One region of the Micromonospora sp. NPDC023966 genome, then DNA from elsewhere that is predicted to be linked to it. Evidence: riboswitches for the same ligand, from Rfam matches in the RefSeq annotation. Region 1 holds a riboswitch; each other region holds the start of a gene.
The links. A riboswitch is a leader RNA that binds a small molecule or an ion and turns the genes downstream of it on or off. The one in region 1 is predicted to bind cyclic di-AMP.
Positions count from the first base shown of each region.

Region 2: linked by a shared signal. The riboswitch ahead of AB0F68_RS05405 (C39 family peptidase) and the one ahead of AB0F68_RS03900 (hypothetical protein) in region 1 are both predicted to bind cyclic di-AMP.
Region 3: linked by a shared signal. The riboswitch ahead of AB0F68_RS24970 (transglycosylase family protein) and the one ahead of AB0F68_RS03900 (hypothetical protein) in region 1 are both predicted to bind cyclic di-AMP.
Region 4: linked by a shared signal. The riboswitch ahead of AB0F68_RS21985 (hypothetical protein) and the one ahead of AB0F68_RS03900 (hypothetical protein) in region 1 are both predicted to bind cyclic di-AMP.

Region 1 covers NZ_JBEZZJ010000001.1:792,624-796,813, reverse strand. Annotated here, with positions in the region: gene AB0F68_RS03910 (metal-sensitive transcriptional regulator) at 1-281, shown strand, start outside; gene AB0F68_RS03905 (YibE/F family protein) at 348-1,673, shown strand; cyclic di-AMP (ydaO/yuaA leader) riboswitch at 1,828-1,959, shown strand; gene AB0F68_RS03900 (hypothetical protein) at 1,963-2,982, shown strand; gene AB0F68_RS03895 (carbonic anhydrase) at 3,047-3,715, opposite strand; gene AB0F68_RS03890 (MarR family winged helix-turn-helix transcriptional regulator) at 3,944-4,190, shown strand, end outside.
Region 2 covers NZ_JBEZZJ010000002.1:279,821-284,010, reverse strand. Annotated here, with positions in the region: gene AB0F68_RS05410 (hypothetical protein) at 97-894, shown strand; cyclic di-AMP (ydaO/yuaA leader) riboswitch at 1,225-1,366, shown strand; gene AB0F68_RS05405 (C39 family peptidase) at 1,581-2,411, shown strand; gene AB0F68_RS05400 (alpha/beta fold hydrolase) at 2,519-3,271, shown strand; gene AB0F68_RS05395 (CDP-glycerol glycerophosphotransferase family protein) at 3,279-4,190, opposite strand, start outside.
Region 3 covers NZ_JBEZZJ010000023.1:80,596-84,785, reverse strand. Annotated here, with positions in the region: gene AB0F68_RS24980 (LLM class flavin-dependent oxidoreductase) at 1-192, opposite strand, end outside; gene AB0F68_RS24975 (glycoside hydrolase family 3 N-terminal domain-containing protein) at 362-2,197, shown strand; cyclic di-AMP (ydaO/yuaA leader) riboswitch at 2,341-2,513, shown strand; gene AB0F68_RS24970 (transglycosylase family protein) at 2,513-3,169, shown strand; gene AB0F68_RS24965 (YbaB/EbfC family nucleoid-associated protein) at 3,281-3,730, shown strand; gene AB0F68_RS24960 (M4 family metallopeptidase) at 3,831-4,190, opposite strand, start outside.
Region 4 covers NZ_JBEZZJ010000017.1:91,313-95,502, forward strand. Annotated here, with positions in the region: gene AB0F68_RS21975 (SRPBCC family protein) at 78-530, shown strand; gene AB0F68_RS21980 (hypothetical protein) at 532-1,044, opposite strand; gene AB0F68_RS21985 (hypothetical protein) at 1,146-2,213, opposite strand; cyclic di-AMP (ydaO/yuaA leader) riboswitch at 2,218-2,348, opposite strand; gene AB0F68_RS21990 (cation diffusion facilitator family transporter) at 2,492-3,406, opposite strand; gene AB0F68_RS21995 (AAA family ATPase) at 3,497-4,190, opposite strand, start outside.

The DNA of each region.
Region 1 (4,190 bases):
CGACCCGGGGCTACACCGCCAGCAAGGACCAGCTGCTCGCGCGGCTCCGCCGCATCGAGGGCCAGGTCCGCGGCATCGAGAAGATGGTCGAGGACGACCGCTACTGCATCGACGTGCTGACCCAGATCTCCGCCATCCAGGCCGCGCTCGACAAGGTAGGCCTCGGCCTGCTGGACGGGCACGCCCGGCACTGCATGCACGAGGGCGCCGCCGAGGGCCGCGCCGACGAGATGGCCAGCGAGATGATGGCCGCCGTCGGCCGCCTCATGAAGCGCGGCTGACCCGCACCCGGTAAACCGGCCGGCCCGGTGACACGTATCCCGTCGCGAATCGTTGGGAGAGACGCCATGGGCGCCGACCACACCCGTCCCGCTCCGTCCGCCCCGCCGGGGGTACGACGGATTTTGGTCGCGACGGTGGTGCCGCTCTTCGTGATCACCGTGGTCGCCGCGCTGGTGCTCTGGCCCCGGCAGGACCGGGACCCCGCGGACGCGCCCGCCCTGCCCCGCTACCACGGCACCGTGACCCGGGTGGTGACCGAGCCCTGCCCGCCGACCCCGGAGGCGCCGGAGGGCGGTCCGGGTGGCTCCGCCGGGCCGTGCGGGACGGTGACCGTCGCGGCCGAGCAGGGTCCGGACGCCGGCCGGCAGGTCGAGACGCCGCTACCGGCCGGCCCCGGCGCGCCCAGGGTCGAGGTCGGCGACAAGGTCGTCCTGGTCGAGCTGACCGACCCGGCCGACCCGGCGGTCAAGAGCTACAACATCGCCGAGCACCAGCGCGGCACACCGCTGGTCTGGCTGGCGGTGCTCTTCGCCGTGGCGATCGTGGCGTTCGGCCGCTGGCGCGGCCTGGCCGCGCTGGGCGGGCTGGTGGCGAGCTTCGCCATCCTGCTCGGCTTCGTGCTGCCCGGGATCGGCGCCGGCCAGTCGCCGCTGCTGATGGCGATCGTGGGCGCCGCGCTGATCATGTTCGTGGTGCTCTACCTGACCCATGGCGTCACCACGCAGACCTCGGTGGCGGTGCTCGGCACGCTCGGCAGCCTGGTGCTGACCGGGGTGCTCGGCACCCTGGCCACGGCCGCCACCCACCTGACCGGCTTCGGCAGCGAGGACGCCACCACCCTGTCGATGTTCCAGCGCGACGTGGACCTGCACGGCCTGCTGCTGGCCGGCATCGTCATCGGCTCACTGGGCGTGCTGGACGACGTGACGGTCACCCAGGCGGCCACCGTCACCGAGTTGGCCCACGCCAACCCCGCGTTGTCCCGTCGGCAGCTCTACCGGGCGGCCACCCGGGTGGGCCGGGCGCACATCGCCTCCACGGTCAACACCATCGTGCTGGCGTACGCGGGCGCCTCGCTGCCGCTGCTGCTCCTGCTCGTCGCCGACTCCCGACCGGTGAGCGAGATCCTCACCAGCGAGTTCATGGCCCAGGAGATCGTCCGCAGTGCGGTGGCCACGCTCGGCCTGATCGCCGCCGTACCGCTGACCACCGGACTGGCCGCGGTGGTCACCGCCGCCGGGCGGCGCGGGACCACCGCGCGGCCGGCGGATCCGCCCGCGCCGCGGCCGCCGGCCGGGCGGGACGAGGCGCTGGAGGCACTCGGCGGGACGCCCGGGCCGCGCGACGGAGGGTGGCCCGGCGGCGACAGGAGCACGGAGGCCGCATGGTGACACTCCGCAGCGTGACGACGGATCCCAAACGCGATCCTGGTCACGCTGGGCGAGGACGAATTCTCGCTATTGGTCGGCTTCCGGACGTAGAACACCGGGAGGACTCTCGGGTAACCTCGCTGCCGGTCACCGCTGAAGGCGCGCACCGGCGCCAGCGGTGCCGCCGCCCAATCGCCCGCGGGCGAGCCGGGGAACCAGGTACATGGGGTGAATCCGCGCGAGCGGTAGGGGCCACTTCCGTCCCGAACCCGGCAGCTAACCCGGTCGGCGGCCGACGGAAGGGAACACTGTGACGGCACCCCTGCGCCGCTGGCTGACTCCCGTGGTGGCCGTGCTCGCCGCGCTCACCGTGCTGGCCGGGCCGACCCCGGCGACGGCGGCTCCGACCACCCCCACCCCCTCGGGCCATTCCGAGGACGACGACGACCCCCTCATCACCGAGGCCATCGACACCGCCAACCGGGCCTACCTGCAGGCCAAGGCGAAGCTGGACAAGTCGCGCAAGCGCCAGCTCCAGCTCGCCCTCGAGGTGAAGGCGGCGCAGAACGACCTCGACGCGCTGAGCCCGCAGGTGACCCAGATCGCGGCGCAGTCCTACCGGACCGGCCGGATGGGCGCCATGGCCATGCTGCTGGAGAGCAACTCGCCGGACTCGTTCGTGCAGCGGGCGTCCGCGCTGGACGAGCTGAACCTGTTCAACGCGCAGCGGCTCGCCGCCATCAACGCCGCGAAGACCCGCGCCGAGCAGGCCAAGATCGCGCTCGACGCCGAGGTGCGCGAGCAGGAGAAGCAGAAGAACGCCATGGCCCGCGAGAAGGCCGAGACCGAGAAGGCGCTGAAGCTGGTCGGTGGGCTCGGCTTCACCGGCGGCCTGGTCGCGGCCACCTCACCGGTCGCCCGGGTCGGCCCCGGCCGGACCGCCGACGGCGACTGGAAGCCGGAGTCGTGCAGCGAGGACGACCCGACCACGTCGGGCTGCATCACTCCGCGCACGCTGCACGCGTACAAGGAGGTGAAGCGGGCCGGCTTCAACCGCTTCGTGGGCTGCTACCGGCCGGGCGGGCCGTGGGAGCATCCCAAGGGCCGGGCCTGCGACTGGTCGCTGCAGAAGAGCGGCTTCTCCTCCTGGCGCACCAAGGACCAGCGGATGTACGGCAACAACGTCGCCGCCTTCCTCATCCGCAACGCCGACCGGCTGGGCATCTACTACGTGATCTGGAACCGGCAGATCTGGTTCCCGGCCACCGGTTGGAAGTCCTACAGCGGACCCTCCGACCACACCGACCACGTGCACATGTCGCTGCTCTGACGACGTACGCCGAAGAGGGCCGGCCCGCGACGCGCGGGCCGGCCTCGACGTTTTTCCGAACCGGTCAGCCGGCGAGCGCCGGGTCGGCGGGCGCGGCCGGGGCGGGCACCGGCGCGGCCGACGTGCCGGCCGGGGCCTGCGCCACCGTGCGCACCTCACCGGCACTGAGCCGGTACGACAGGCCGACCACCGTGCACCGCCCGGCGGACACCTCCTCGGCGAGCACGGCGGACCGGGCCAGCAGCGCCTCCACGGTCTGCGCGATGTGGATGTCGACGATGGCGTCGAGGTCCTCGACACCCTCCCGGGTGGCCCGGAGCAGGCTGGGCGCGACGGCGTCCACCACCGCGCCGAGGTGCCCGGGCGGCGAGTTGCCGGTGCGGACCGCCTCTCGGGCGGCCTGGACCGCGCCGCACGAGTCGTGGCCGAGCACCACCACGAGCGGGGTGCCCAGCACGGTCACCGCGTACTCCACGCTGCCGAGCACCTCGGGGCCGGCGGTGTGGCCGGCGGTGCGGACCACGAAGAGGTCACCGAGGCCGCGGTCGAAGATGATCTCGGCGGCGAGCCGGGAGTCGGAGCAGCCGACGATCACCGCGAAGGGATGCTGCCCGTCGGCGACCGCCGCCCGGTGGTCGGCGTCCTGGTTGGGATGGCGCGGGACGCCGGTGACGAACCGGCGGTTACCGGCGTAGAGCTCGGCGAGCGCCTGCTCGGGAGTGGTCAGCGGCACTGAGCCTCACCTCGTCCTCGCGCGAAAACGACCTGGTCAGCCGGCCGGCGACGGAGGCGGCCTCGCCACCCACGGTCACACGCAGCCCAACCCACGTCAAGATTTACGTGATACGCATTTCATACGTCACACCACCCTTGACGGCGGCTCCTGCCCCGGCCCCGCCGCGCACGCCCGGCCCCGCGGCGGACGCCGGCCCCGGGCGGGACCGGGAGGCGGGGCCATACCATGACCACCATGGCGACGACACCGGGCCAGAACGGGAGCGGCCGGAACTGGACGTTCCTCACCAACCACGGGCACGTGCTGCTGGCCATCGCCCGCAACCCCACCGCGCGGTTGCGGGACGTGGCCGACGAGGTGGGGGTGACCGAGCGGGCCGCCCAGGCGATCGTCGCCGACCTGGAGGCCGGTGGCTACCTCCGTCGTACCCGGGTGGGCCGGCGCAACGAGTACACGATCAACCCCAACGGGC
Region 2 (4,190 bases), on a different contig from region 1:
GGCGGCCCGGCGGCACCCTTTCCCCGGTGCGCCCCCGCCGCTCCCACGGGTCGTGCGGACACCTCTCCGCCACGTTCTCTCTGTGAGGTGCCGACCATGCCGCAGACCGTTCTTTATCACTTCCTGACCGAGGTCCCCGAGGCCGCCGCGATCTGGTCGGCCCTGCTCGTGCTCGCCCTCGGGGTGCTCGCCGTGCTGGTCGCCCGCCCGGAACGGGACGACGGGTCCGACCCGGCTCCCGACCCCGCTGCCGAGGAGGCCGCCCGCCGGGCCGATCTGCTCCGGTACGCCGACGAGGTGGCGGTGGCCGCCGCCGGCGCCGCCCAGACCGCCCGCCGGCGGCGGGAGCAGTGGCTGACCGTCCAGGACGAGGCCGAGCGGGCCTGGCGGGCGTACGACGAGGCCGAGGCGGCCGCCCGCCGATTCGCCGGCGCCGCCGCCCTGCCCGCGCCGCACACCCCGCGCACGCCGGCCGAGTACGCGGCCCGGGAGCGCTGGCTGCACCACGCCGCGATGACGGCGCACTGGCGGGGCTACCTGACCGCCCGGCAACTCGCCGACGTGCTGGCCCACCGCAACGGGTGGGACCCGCGCCGGCACCCGGCCGAGCAGGAGATCGTCCTGGCCCGGGCGGTACGCGAGGGCCGTCGGGCCGGCTGGGCGGCGGCCGCCGAGCGGGAGCGGCGGGCCTGGCGGGACGCCGAGTCGGCCGCCGAGGCGGCCCGCACCCTGGCCGCCGAGGCGTACGCGGCGACCGCCGCGCTCCGCCCCGCCCGCGCCGACGAGGCCGCGGCACCGGTGAAGGGGCGGGACGAGGCGGCGACGGTGCGGATCCCGGTCCAGGGGTCGGCCGCCGTGTCCGGCGCGCGCTGGCGCCCCGCCCGGGTCGGCTGACGCCTGGCCCGATCCGGCTCGCACCCACGGGATCTCGGCCGAATCGTTACCCGAATTCCGTGAGCCCGGTCACCCGTCCGCCGGAAACGGTCATCGAGGTCAGGCCGGCCTATTGGCCCCGCAATTCCAGGGCAGGTCGCCACCGGATGTCCGCTTTCCGCCGGACGGTGCCGCCGTAACTGCTCGTCCCATTGAGTGAAGTCAGTGACCGACTGTTCCGATATCCGTAGTGGTGCACGAGGTTTAAGCAGGTGGGAGCGCTTGGCAGGCGAGGTACCCACCGGTAGTGTCGGCGCGTCCGGAGCGGTTTTCGATCGCAAGTGGCGACGCCGCGCCGACCCGCCTAATCGTGCTTCCACGAACCGGGGACCCACAGCAACACCGGGGTGAATCCGCGGGCCACGGCCTGCGGTAGGGCGTACTTCCCGCCCGAATCCGTCAGCTAACCCGGTCGGCGGTCACGGAAGGAGTGCCATTCCCCGTGCTCACCACCCCCCGCTCGTCCCCCCGCCTCCACGGCATCCCGGTGCCGGCGCTCGCCTGACGGCGACCGACCCCGGCAACCGACCCGATCGCCCGGCCCCCGGGCGCTCCCTTTCCGCGGCAGACCCGCCCCGCCAACGCGCGTGAGTTCCTCCGCGCGTCGGGCCGGTGTGCGCCGCTCACGCACCGTGGAGGAAGAACCCGTGAAGCACCACCTGAAGCGCCAGCTGCGGCGCCTCGTGACCGAACGCCCGTACCAGATCCTCGCCGGCTCGGCCGTGGCACTCGTGCTGGCCGGCGGCACCGGCGCCGCCGTCGCCGCCACCGACGACGCCCCGGTCCGGGAGAACACCGCCGCCGTCGCCGAGCTGGGCTCCCGGCTCGGTGAGGTCGCCACCCGGGGTGAGGCCCGGGTCGCCGTCCCGTCGCCGTCCGCCTCGCCGAGCGCGTCGCCGTCGGTTGCGAAGTCCGCCGTCAAGGCGGCCAGCACCGACCCGGACACCACCCGCCCGGCCAAGCCGAAGCCGCCGTCAACCAAGGTGCTCGACTACGACTACGAGGCGCAGACCACCTACTGGAACTGCGGCCCGGCCGCGGTGCGGAACGCGCTCAGCGCGAGCGGCGTCGAGACCACTCAGGAGGCGATGGCCGGCCCCCTCGGCACCACCGAGAGCGGCACCAACTCCGCCGAGGACACCACCCGGGGCCTGAACCAGATGGTCAAGGGCAACCCGTACCGGACCCACATGTTCGGCGGCTCGGCGAGCCCGGCCGAGATGGACCAGCTCCAGGCTGACGTGGTCGAGGCGATCACCGACGGCCGGGGCGTGGTGGTCAACGTGGCCGGGGACGCCACCGACACCGACGGCGGCTGGCACTCGTTCCCGGGCGGCCACTACATCGCGGTGGTCGGCTACAAGAACGACGGCCGGACCGTGCGGATCGCCGACTCGGCGAACCCGGCGCTGCCGGCGTACTGGATTACCACGATCGACCTGGCGAACTGGGCGGCCACCCGCGGCTACTCCGCCTGATCGAACCCCTCCCGTCGGGCACCGGCTCCTCCGAGCCGGTGCCCGACGTCGTCGCGCCGGCTGTCCGCTCTCGCGCATGCTGTCCGTCCGGTGGCACACTGCGCCCTATGGGCGACGCGACGGGTACCCGCCATCTGCTGCTTCTGCACGGCATGGGCGCCACCGGTGAGGTGTGGCTGCCGTGGGCGCCGCTGCTGGAGCGCCACTGGGCGGGGCGCTGGCTCGCCCCCGACCTGGCCGGCCACGGCTGGTCGCCGCCGCTGTCCGCGTACTCCTTCGAGGAGCTGGCCCGTCGGGTGCTCGAAGGGCTCGGCCCGGTGGCCGAGCGGCTCGGCCCCCGCGACCGGCTCGTGCTGCTCGGGCACTCGCTCGGCGGGGTGGTGGCGCTGGCGCTGGCCGCCCGGTCACGGCGCCTGCCGGTCGACGCGGTGGTCGGGCTCGGCATCAAGGCCGTCTGGTCCCCGGCCGACCTGGAGAAGGCCCGCGAGCTGGCCGCCCGCCCGGTGACCTGGTTCGCCACCCGGGACGAGGCGGCCCGGCGCTACCTGCGGGTCTTCGGGCTGGCCGGGCTGTTCGCCCCCGACCATCCCGTGGTGGAGGCGGGGCTGCGCCGCGAGGACGGCCGCTGGCGGCTGGCCATGGACCCGGCCGCCTTCGCGGTGGGCGAGCCCCGGCTGCCCGCGCTGCTCGCCGCCACCGACGTCCCGGTGCTGCTGGCCCGGGGCGAGCAGGACCCGATGGTGAGCGACGCGCACCTCAAGGAGCTGGGCGTCCCGGTCGCCACCCTGCCCGGGCTGGGCCACAACGCGCACGTCGAGGACCCGGCGGCGGTGCTCGCCCTCCTCGACCCGTACCTCTGAGCGCCGGTCAGGCGGTGGGGGAGAGCGGCGAGCCTTCCCGCGGGGCCGGCGCGGTCCAGTCCGCTGCGAGCTGCCGGCGGGCGGCGTCGAGGAACACCTCAGCGTACGAATCGGCCGGGAAGTCACCCAGGTAGCGGGTCCGGGTGGCCCAGCGGGCCGCCGCCTTCGGGTCGGTGTCCAGCAGCTCGGTGAGCACCTCGTCCACGTTGGACATGTCGCGGCGCAGCACGTAGCCGGAACCGGCCAGCGGGAACCGCTCGACGAAGTGCTCCCCGTCGACGCCCATGTCGGTGACCGCGTACGGCTTGCCGGAGTAGAGCCAGTCGGAGATCACCCCGGAGACGTCCGCGACCAGCGCGTCGGCGCGGTTGACGCACTCGGTGAGGGTCAGCTCGCGCCCGGCTGCCGCGCCCCACAGGTGCGCCCGGCCGGTCTTCGCCCGGTCGGCGGCGAGCAGCTCGGTGAGGCGGGCCAGCTGCCGCGCGGAGGCCGGGTTCTGCGCCGTGTACGGGTGCGCCCGCAGGATCACCGTCGCTCCGCGGTCGAGCAGCCGGCGGATCACCGTCTCGGCCACCGGCAGCGAGCAGTAGTTGGCGTCGGCGTGGTGCCCGGTCCAGGTGGGGGTGTAGAGCACCGTCGGGTGGGCCAGGCCGGGGGTCGGCTCCCGGCGTACCTCGATGGCCTCCACCTGGGGGCGGCCGACCACGACGAACTTCTCGGCGGGGATCTCGACGCCGGCCCGGGCGTACCGCTCGATGGCGGCCGGCCCGGCCACGAAGATCTTGTCGAAGATCGCCGAGACCGGGTTGGCGCTGGGCGCCTTGTCGCTGTCGCCGTGGTGCAACTGGACGTGGGTGAGCTGCGAGAAGCGGATGCAGTGGCTGTTCTTCGCGCCGTGGTTGACGTAGAAGGCCGCCCG
Region 3 (4,190 bases), on a different contig from region 1:
GGTCGCCGCGGCCAGGTAGGACATCAGCGTCCAGGTGTCCAGGAAACCCGGCTGGTAGGGGTGGTCCTGAAAGGTGACCAGGTCCAGGTTGACCTGATCGCAGAGCTTGGCCAGGGCCACCACCTGCTCGAACCGGCCGGCGGTGGGTGTGACGAAGCCGCCGAAGGCCAGCTCGTGTCCGTAGTCGGTCATGCCGTCCCGCCGCCTCCTGCCGATCTTGCGCGAACCCTGCCCACGGTAGTCCGGCCCGGCGCCGGCCCGCCGGGCGGTTCCGGAACCGGCAAGGATTGTTCACAGTCGATGCCCGCGGGCATAGGGTGCCGGTGAACGGCCTCAGCGTTCCTCCGGGAAGGAGCGACCCGTGATCCGTCACCACCGCCGCCACTGTCCCCTCGGTCTTGCCCTCCTGCTCGTCGCCGTCACCGCCCTGGCCGTGCCCGCGCCGGCCACCGCGGCCGGCCTGCCCTACCAGGACCCGACGCTGCCCGTCGCCACCCGCGTCGCCGACCTGCTCGCCCGGATGACCCTGGACGAGAAGCTCGGCCAGATGACGCAGGCCGAGCGCGGCTCGGTCACCGCGAGCGACCTCACCACGTACCGGCTCGGCTCGGTCCTCTCCGGCGGCGGCTCCGCGCCCACGCCCAACACCGCCGCGTCCTGGGCCGACATGTACGACGGCTTCCAGCGCGCGGCTCTCGCCACCCCGCTCGGCATCCCGATGATCTACGGCGTCGACGCCGTGCACGGGCACAACAACGTGTACGGGGCGACGATCTTCCCGCACAACATCGGCCTCGGCGCGACCCGCGACCCGGCGCTGGTGCAGCAGATCGGCCAGGCCGTCGCCGAGGAGATCACCGGCACCGGGGTGGACTGGAACTTCGCGCCCTGCCTCTGCGTCGCCCGCAACGACCGGTGGGGCCGCACCTACGAATCGTTCGGCGAGACTCCGGACCTGCCGTCGAACCTGTCCACTCTGATCACCGGCCTGCAGGGCAGCAGCCTCGGCGGAACCACCTCGGTGCTCGCCACCGCCAAGCACTACATTGGCGACGGCGGCACCACCGGCGGCGACGACCAGGGAAACACCCAGCTCAGCGAGGCCGAACTGCGGGCCATTCACCTGCCCCCGTTCCAGGCGGCCGTGCAGCGCGGGGTCGGCTCGGTGATGATCTCCTACAGCAGCTGGAACGGCATGAAGCTGCACGGCCACCAGTACCTGATCACCACGGTCCTCAAGGGAGAGCTGGGTTTCTCCGGGTTCGTCGTCTCCGACTGGAACGGCATCGACCAGATCGACGGCGCCGCCGGCTTCACCGCGGCCGAGGTCAGCACGGCGATCAACGCCGGCATCGACATGGTGATGGTCCCCACGGCCTGGAAGACCTTCCTCAGCACGCTGCGCGCCGAGGTGCAGAACGACCACGTGCCGATGAGCCGGATCGACGACGCCAACCGGCGCATCCTCACCAAGAAGTTCGAGCTGGGCCTCTTCGAGCGGCCGTACACCGACCGGAGCTGGACCCCGACGGTGGGCAACGCCGCGCACCGGGCCCTGGCCCGGCAGGCCGTCCGCCAGTCACAGGTGCTGCTGAAGAACAACGCCGGCGTCCTGCCGTTGGCCCGGGACAACAACAAGATCTTCGTGGCCGGCAAGAGCGCCGACAACATCGGCAACGCCAGCGGCGGCTGGACGATCTCCTGGCAGGGCTCGTCGGGCGCGATCACCCCCGGCACCACCATCCTGCAGGGCATCCGGGCCACGGTGGGTCCGACCACGACGGTCACCTACAACCAGCGCGGCACCGGCATCGACGGCACCTACCGGGCCGCGATCGCCGTGGTCGGCGAGACACCGTACGCCGAGGGCCAGGGCGACCGCACCGGCAGCATGAGCCTGGACCGGGACGACCTGCGGACCATCGCGACCCTGCGGAACGCGGGCGTGCCGGTGATCGTGGTGCTGGTCTCCGGCCGGCCGATGGACATCTCGGCCGAGCTGCCCCGATGGGACGCGCTGCTGGCCGCCTGGCTCCCCGGCACCGAGGGCGGCGGCGTGGCCGACGTCCTCTTCGGGGGGTACGCGCCGACCGGGAAACTGCCCATGACCTGGATGAACTCGGTCAGCCAGCAGCCCATCAACGCCGGCGACGGGCAGGTCCCGCTCTTCCCGCAGGGCTACGGCCTGACCTACTGAGCCGCGACTCATAAGGCACCTTCGGACGGTGCGCAACTCGGACGGAGGGACCTTCGCTCGGCCGGGTGAAGAACTTCACAAGAGGTGGGCGATGGGCGGAAACCCTTCCTAACGTCGTATCCGTTCGCGATCGCGGACACCACGGGCCGGTAACGCCTAATCCCGCCGCCGGCCCGGCGGTACCTGGACCTCGGGCGGGAGCGGGGGACCCACACGTTCCTCGGTGCACGACACCTCGGGGTGAAGCCGCCTCCGGCGGCCGGGCTCCTCGGCCCGAACCCGACAGCTCACCTCGTCGGCGTGGAGGAAACCCACATGGCAACTGAATACGTCGCCCGTCATCGACGGACCGCTCAGCGACGCACCGCCGTCGGCGCACTCGTCGTCGGCGCCGCCACCGGCGCGGCCGCCCTGCTCGGCCCGGCCGCTCCGGCCAGCGCCGCCGCCGTGAACTGGGACGCCGTCGCACAGTGCGAGTCCGGCGGCAACTGGCACATCAACACCGGCAACGGCTACTACGGCGGGCTCCAGTTCTCCCGCAGCACCTGGAACGGCTACGGCGGCCAGAAGTACGCCAGCCGGGCCGACCTGGCCAGCCGCAGCGAGCAGATCGCCATCGCCGAGAAGGTCCTCGACGGGCAGGGCATCGGCGCCTGGCCGGTCTGCGGCAAGAAGGGCGGCTCCACCAAGAAGTACGCCAGCAAGGACTCGGGCTCGACGAGGTCCACGAAGAAGGCCACCACGGAGCGGTCGTCGCGCGGCGACCGGCCGGCCACCCGCAGCGAGCGGCGCAGCGCGCCCAGCACCGGCGGCGCCGGCAGCTACCTGGTCCAGCCCGGGGACACCCTCTCCGAGATCGCCGACGCGAAGAACGTCGCCGGCGGTTGGCACGCTCTCTACGAGCGCAACAAGGGCGTGGTCGGCGGCGACCCCGGCCTGATCTTCCCGGGTCAGCGGCTGCGCCTGCGCTGAGACCCCACCGCACCACGAACGCCCGGCCGGGGTTCCCGGCCGGGCGTTCGGTTGCGTCGGGGCCGGTTGCTATCGTCACGGTGCTCGGAAAGACGTGAAGAAAGCGCGGATATGACCAACGACCCGTTCTCCGCGGCCGCGAGCCTCGACGAGCTGCTGACCAGGACGCAACAGGCACTGTCCGCGATGCGGTCCCGGGCCGCCGAGCACACCGACGGCGCGCCGGCCGAGCTGCTCCGGGCCGAGGGCGCCGCGGCCGGCGGCCGGGTCCGTGCCGTCGCCGTCCAGGGTGGCCGGCTGGAGTCCGTCACCGTCGACCCGGGGTTGGCCGGGGAGCCCCTGGAGACCGTCTGCGGGCACGTGGTGGCGGCCGTGAACGCCGCCCTCACCGAGCTGGACGCCCGGGTCAGCGCCTCGGCCCAGGCCGACGTGGACGCCCTCGCCGCGCGGCTCGGCGGCCTGCCGGAGCAGTCCGCCCGGGACATGGAGCGGTTCAGCCGGGCGATGGAGGGCGTCGCGGCCCGGATCCGCCGCGACGGCGCCGGTTCCCGCCCGGCCTGACGCCGCGCGGATCCGCAGTTCCCGGACCCGCTCCCAGCTACGGCGGAGACGACGAAGCGGCCGGCCGTCGGGAGGACGACGGCCGGCCGCTCCGGTGTGGTCAGCTCAGCGTGACCGCGGTGTCGTCGACGACGAAGGAGGTCTGCAGGGAGCTGTCCTCCACGCCGCTGAACGAGATGGTGGCGGTGGTGCCGGCCAGCGACGAGATGTCGAAGGACCGCTGCACGTAGCCGGTGGCCTTGTTGAGGTTGGAGTAGGTGGCCAGGGTGGTGCTGCCCGCCTTCACGGTCAGCTTGTCGTAGGCGGTGGTCGTGGTCGACTCCGCGCTGTCAATGTGCAGCCAGAAGCTCAACGTCGCCCGGCAGCCGGCCGGGATGGACACCGACTGGCTGAGGGTGTCGGTGTGCGTCGTGCCGTAGCCGTCGAGCCACGCCTTGTACGAGCCGCCGTGGGCCGCCTG
Region 4 (4,190 bases), on a different contig from region 1:
TGGGACTTCCGACCCGTTGCCAGCCCGGCTCCGGTACGGGACGATCGTGCGGACCCACGACGGCGAGGGGGTACCGCTTGCTCAGCAGCGACAGCTTCAGCTACACCGTGCAGGCCCGGTGCACCCGGGCGGACGCGGTGGCCCTGCTCGGCGACCTGAGCCGGCAGGGCGAGCTGCATCCGCTGATCGTCCGGGTCCGGCAACTGCCGCCCCGGCCGGGCGCGCTGGCCAGTTACGCGATCACCGACCGGCTCGCGCTCGGCCCGCTGCACTTCCCGGTCACCTACCAGGCCGACGTGCTGATCGCCAACGAGGACGAGGTGGTCACCGTGGCCCGGCAGCAGCCGGCCACCACGGTGCGCAACCACACCCGGCTGCGCGACGAGCCCGACGGGGTGGTGCGGATCGACGTGGAGATCACCCTCTCCGCCCCGGCGCCGCTGTTCGGCTACGCCTTCCGGCAGGCCCGGGCGGCCCACCTCGGGCTGGCCAGCCGGCTCGGCGCCACCCTGGAGGGGTCGGCGGCCTGACTCAGCCGGCGCGTCCGGCGGGCACCGGTCGCCGGGCCGCCGGTCGGGCCGGCCGCAGCCGCCCCCACGGCTTGTACGTGGACAGCACCGTGACGACGAGCAGCAGCGTGCTGGAGACGGTCGGCGCGACCACCAGGTCGACGCGCAGATGGGCGTCGGCCGCCCCGGCCAGCTCACCGAGGTGCCGGACCCGCGGGGTGAGCAGGAGCAGCACGAGCGTGAGCACCACCGTGGTGACGGCGAACTTCACCAGCACCCAGCGCCAGCGCAGCAGTCCCCACGGGGTGAGCAGCGCACTGGCCAGCCCGAACAGCCAGACCACCACGCTCAGCGGGGCGAACAGCCAGGTGACCAGGAGCGCGGCCGCCGGATAGACCACGTCGGGGTCGGCCCCGCGCAGCCCGGCCACGCCGAGGCTGAGCAGCACCAGGTCGGCGCCGAGCCAGCCCAGCGAGGTGACCAGGTGCAGGGTGAGCAGGGCCTTGCGTCCGGCGGGGGAGAGTCGTCTACTCATGCCCCCGATGCTCGGCCGCCGCGGGCGCCGCGTCGTGGGCCGCCCGGCGACACCCGGGGTACGCCGTGGGGCGTAGGCCGGGTGTCGCCGGGGCGGAGCGGTCAGTACACCGACAGGTGCACGTGGTTGGTGTGGTCGCTGGACGGGTCGCCGTTGCCGCCGCTGTACGCCTTCCAGCCGCTGCTGGGCAGCCAGATCTGCTTGTACCAGATCACGTAGAGCACGGCGAGCGCGTCGGCGTTGCGGATGAAGTAGGCGGCCAGGTTGTTGCCGTAGGTCTTGTCGCCGCCGGTGGCCACGCCGCCGAAGCCGTCCTTCTGCGCGGCGAAGTCGCAGGCCCGCCCCTTCGGGTGCTCGCCCGAGCCGCTGGGCCGGTGGCAGGAGACGTACCGGGTGAAGCCGGCCGCCTTGGCCTGCTGGAGCGCGTGCAGCGTACGCGGGGTGATGCAGCCGTCGGCCGGCGTCGGGTCGTTGACGCTGCACGACTCCGGCGGCCAGGAGCCGTCGGCGTTGCGCGGGGCCGGCTTGGCGTTCGCCGACGAGGTGCCCTGGACGCTGCCGCCGCCGCTGCTTGACGCCCGCTTGTTCGCCACCTCCAGGGCGCGCTCGGCCTGCTGCTTGCGCTTGGCCATCACCGCGACCTGCTTGCGCTGCTCCTGGATCTCGCCGGTGAGCGCATCCTGGGTGCGGGTGGCCTCGTCCCGGGTCTCGATCAGGTCGCGCAGGGCCCGGTCCTCGTGCGCGGCCACCTGCTCCAGCGCCGCGGCGCGGTCCATGAAGCCCTGCGGGCTGCTGCTGTCGAGCAGCGCCGCGGCCGTGCCCATCCGCCCGGCCCGGTACGCCACCCCGGCGATCTCGCCGACCTTGGCGTCCCGGACGGTCAACTCGGCGTTGACCGTCTTGAGCTGGGCGGTGAGTTGCTGCTGCCGGGTGACCGAGCGGTTCAGCGCGGTCCGCGCCTCCAGCCAGCCCTTGCTGGCCGCGTCGAGTTGGGCGCGCAGCGCCGGCGTGCCGCCCTCGTCGTCGCCGGGTGCGGCGGCGAGCAGACCGGTCGGGGGAGCCGCCGAGGCGGGGGAGACCGGCGCGGTCACGACGCCGAGGGCGAGCGTCGCGACGAGCAGGGCCGCCAACCGGGCGACCGTCCGTCGTACAGGTGCCACTGGGGGCATTCACGTGTCCTTCCGTCAACCGCCGACCGGGTTAGCTGACGGGTTCGGGACGGAAGATCCCTACCGCTGACGCGGATGCACCCCACGAACGTGGTTCCCCGGCTCGCCCTGCGGGCGATTAGGCGACGGCCACCGCAGGCGCCGGTGGGCGCCGCCCGGCGGAGGCCGCGACCGAGCCTACCGGCGCTGGCCCGGGACGGCTCCGCTGGTGGGAGCACGTGCCCCGGTCAAAACCGGCATAAGTGTACAATAGCCACTTGAATTTAAGATTGTCCTAATTACCACTCGACCGCGCCGCAGGCCCCGGGCGACGCTCCGGGTTCGATCTGCAACGTGGCGTGGTCGATCGAGAAGTCCTCGTGCAGCGCGGCCCGGGCGGCGGCCAGCACCTCGCCGACCTCGGCGCCCGGGGCCATGGTGAGGTGCGCCGAGGCCACCTCCATGCCCGAGGTGAGCGTCCAGACGTGCAGGTCGTGCACCTCGGCGACGCCGGGCACCGCGGCCAGCCGGTCGTGCACCGCGGTCACCTGGAGGTGTTCCGGGGCGGCCTGCACCAGGATGCGGACCGCGGCCCGGCCGAGCCGCCAGGTGCGGGGCAGGATGAACAGCCCGATCGCCACGGCGACCAGCGGGTCGGCCCACCACCAGTCGGTGACCGCGATGACCACGGCGGCGCCGATCACCCCGAGCGAGCCGAGCAGGTCGCCCAGCACCTCCAGGTACGCCCCGCGCAGGTTGATGCTCTCCTCCGCGCCGGGGCGCAGCAGCGCGAACGCGGCGATGTTGGCGAGCAGGCCGAGCACCGCCACGGCGAGCATCGGCCCGGCGAGCACCTCCGGCGGCTCGCCGAACCGGCGTACCGCCTCGACCAGGACGTAGACGGCCACGGCGCCGAGCAGCACCGCGTTGGCCAGCGCGGCCAGCACCTCGAGGCGGTAGAGCCCGAAGGTGCGCTGCGGGTCGGTGTCCGCGTGCCGGGTGGCGGTGATCGCGGCGAGGGCCATGCCGATGCCGAGGACGTCGGTGAACATGTGGCCGGCGTCGGAGAGCAGGGCCAGCGAGCCGGTGGCGAACGCGGCCACCGCCTCGACCACCATCAGGGCGGTGAGCAGCGCGAAGGCGCCCCAGAGTCGACCCCGGTGGCGGTGCGCGGCGTTGACCACCGCGCCGCTGTGGTCATGACCTGCGCCCACGCCCACACCCTCTCGTCCGTCGCACCGGCCGGGCTCAATCTATGCTCACATCGCTATATGTGCAAGTGAACGCCGCGGCTGGAGCCGTCGTCAGCCGACCGGGTCGAGCGTGGTCAGGCGCTGGGTGGCCCGGGAGAGCGCCACGTAGAGGGTGCGGACGCCCGACCCGGGATCGGCCCGGATCTCGCTCGGTGCGACCAGCACCACCCCGTCGTACTCCATCCCCTTGGCCTGGAGGCTGGTCACCACCTGGAGCCGGCCACCGAGGTCGCCCAGCCAGCCGGCCACCTCGTCGCGGCGTGGCACCGGCGTGATCACGCCCACCGTGCCCTCGACCTCGGCCAGCAGCGTGCGGGCCGCCGCCGCGGTGGCGGCCGGCAGTTCGACGGCGGGCACGGTCAGCTCGACCGGCGCCACGCCGGTGGAGCGGACCGCGGTGGGCAGCGCGAGATCCGGGTGGACGCGGTGGATCTCCGCGGCCGCCACCGCGAAGATCTCCGCCGAGTTGCGGTAGTTGGTGGTCAGCTCGTAGCGGTACCGGCGGCGCCGGCCCAGCGCCTGGTCCCGGGCCCGGGCGAGCTCCTGCGGGTCGCCGGTCCAGGCCGTCTGCGCCGGGTCGCCCACCACCGTCCAGGAGGCCAGCCGGCCGCGCCGGCCGATCATCCGCCACTGCATCGGCGAGACGTCCTGCGACTCGTCGACCACCACGTGGGCGTAGTCGCGGTAGTCCTCCGGACGCTCCCGGGCCGCGGCCCGGGCGGCGCGCTGCCGGTCGGCGAGCGTG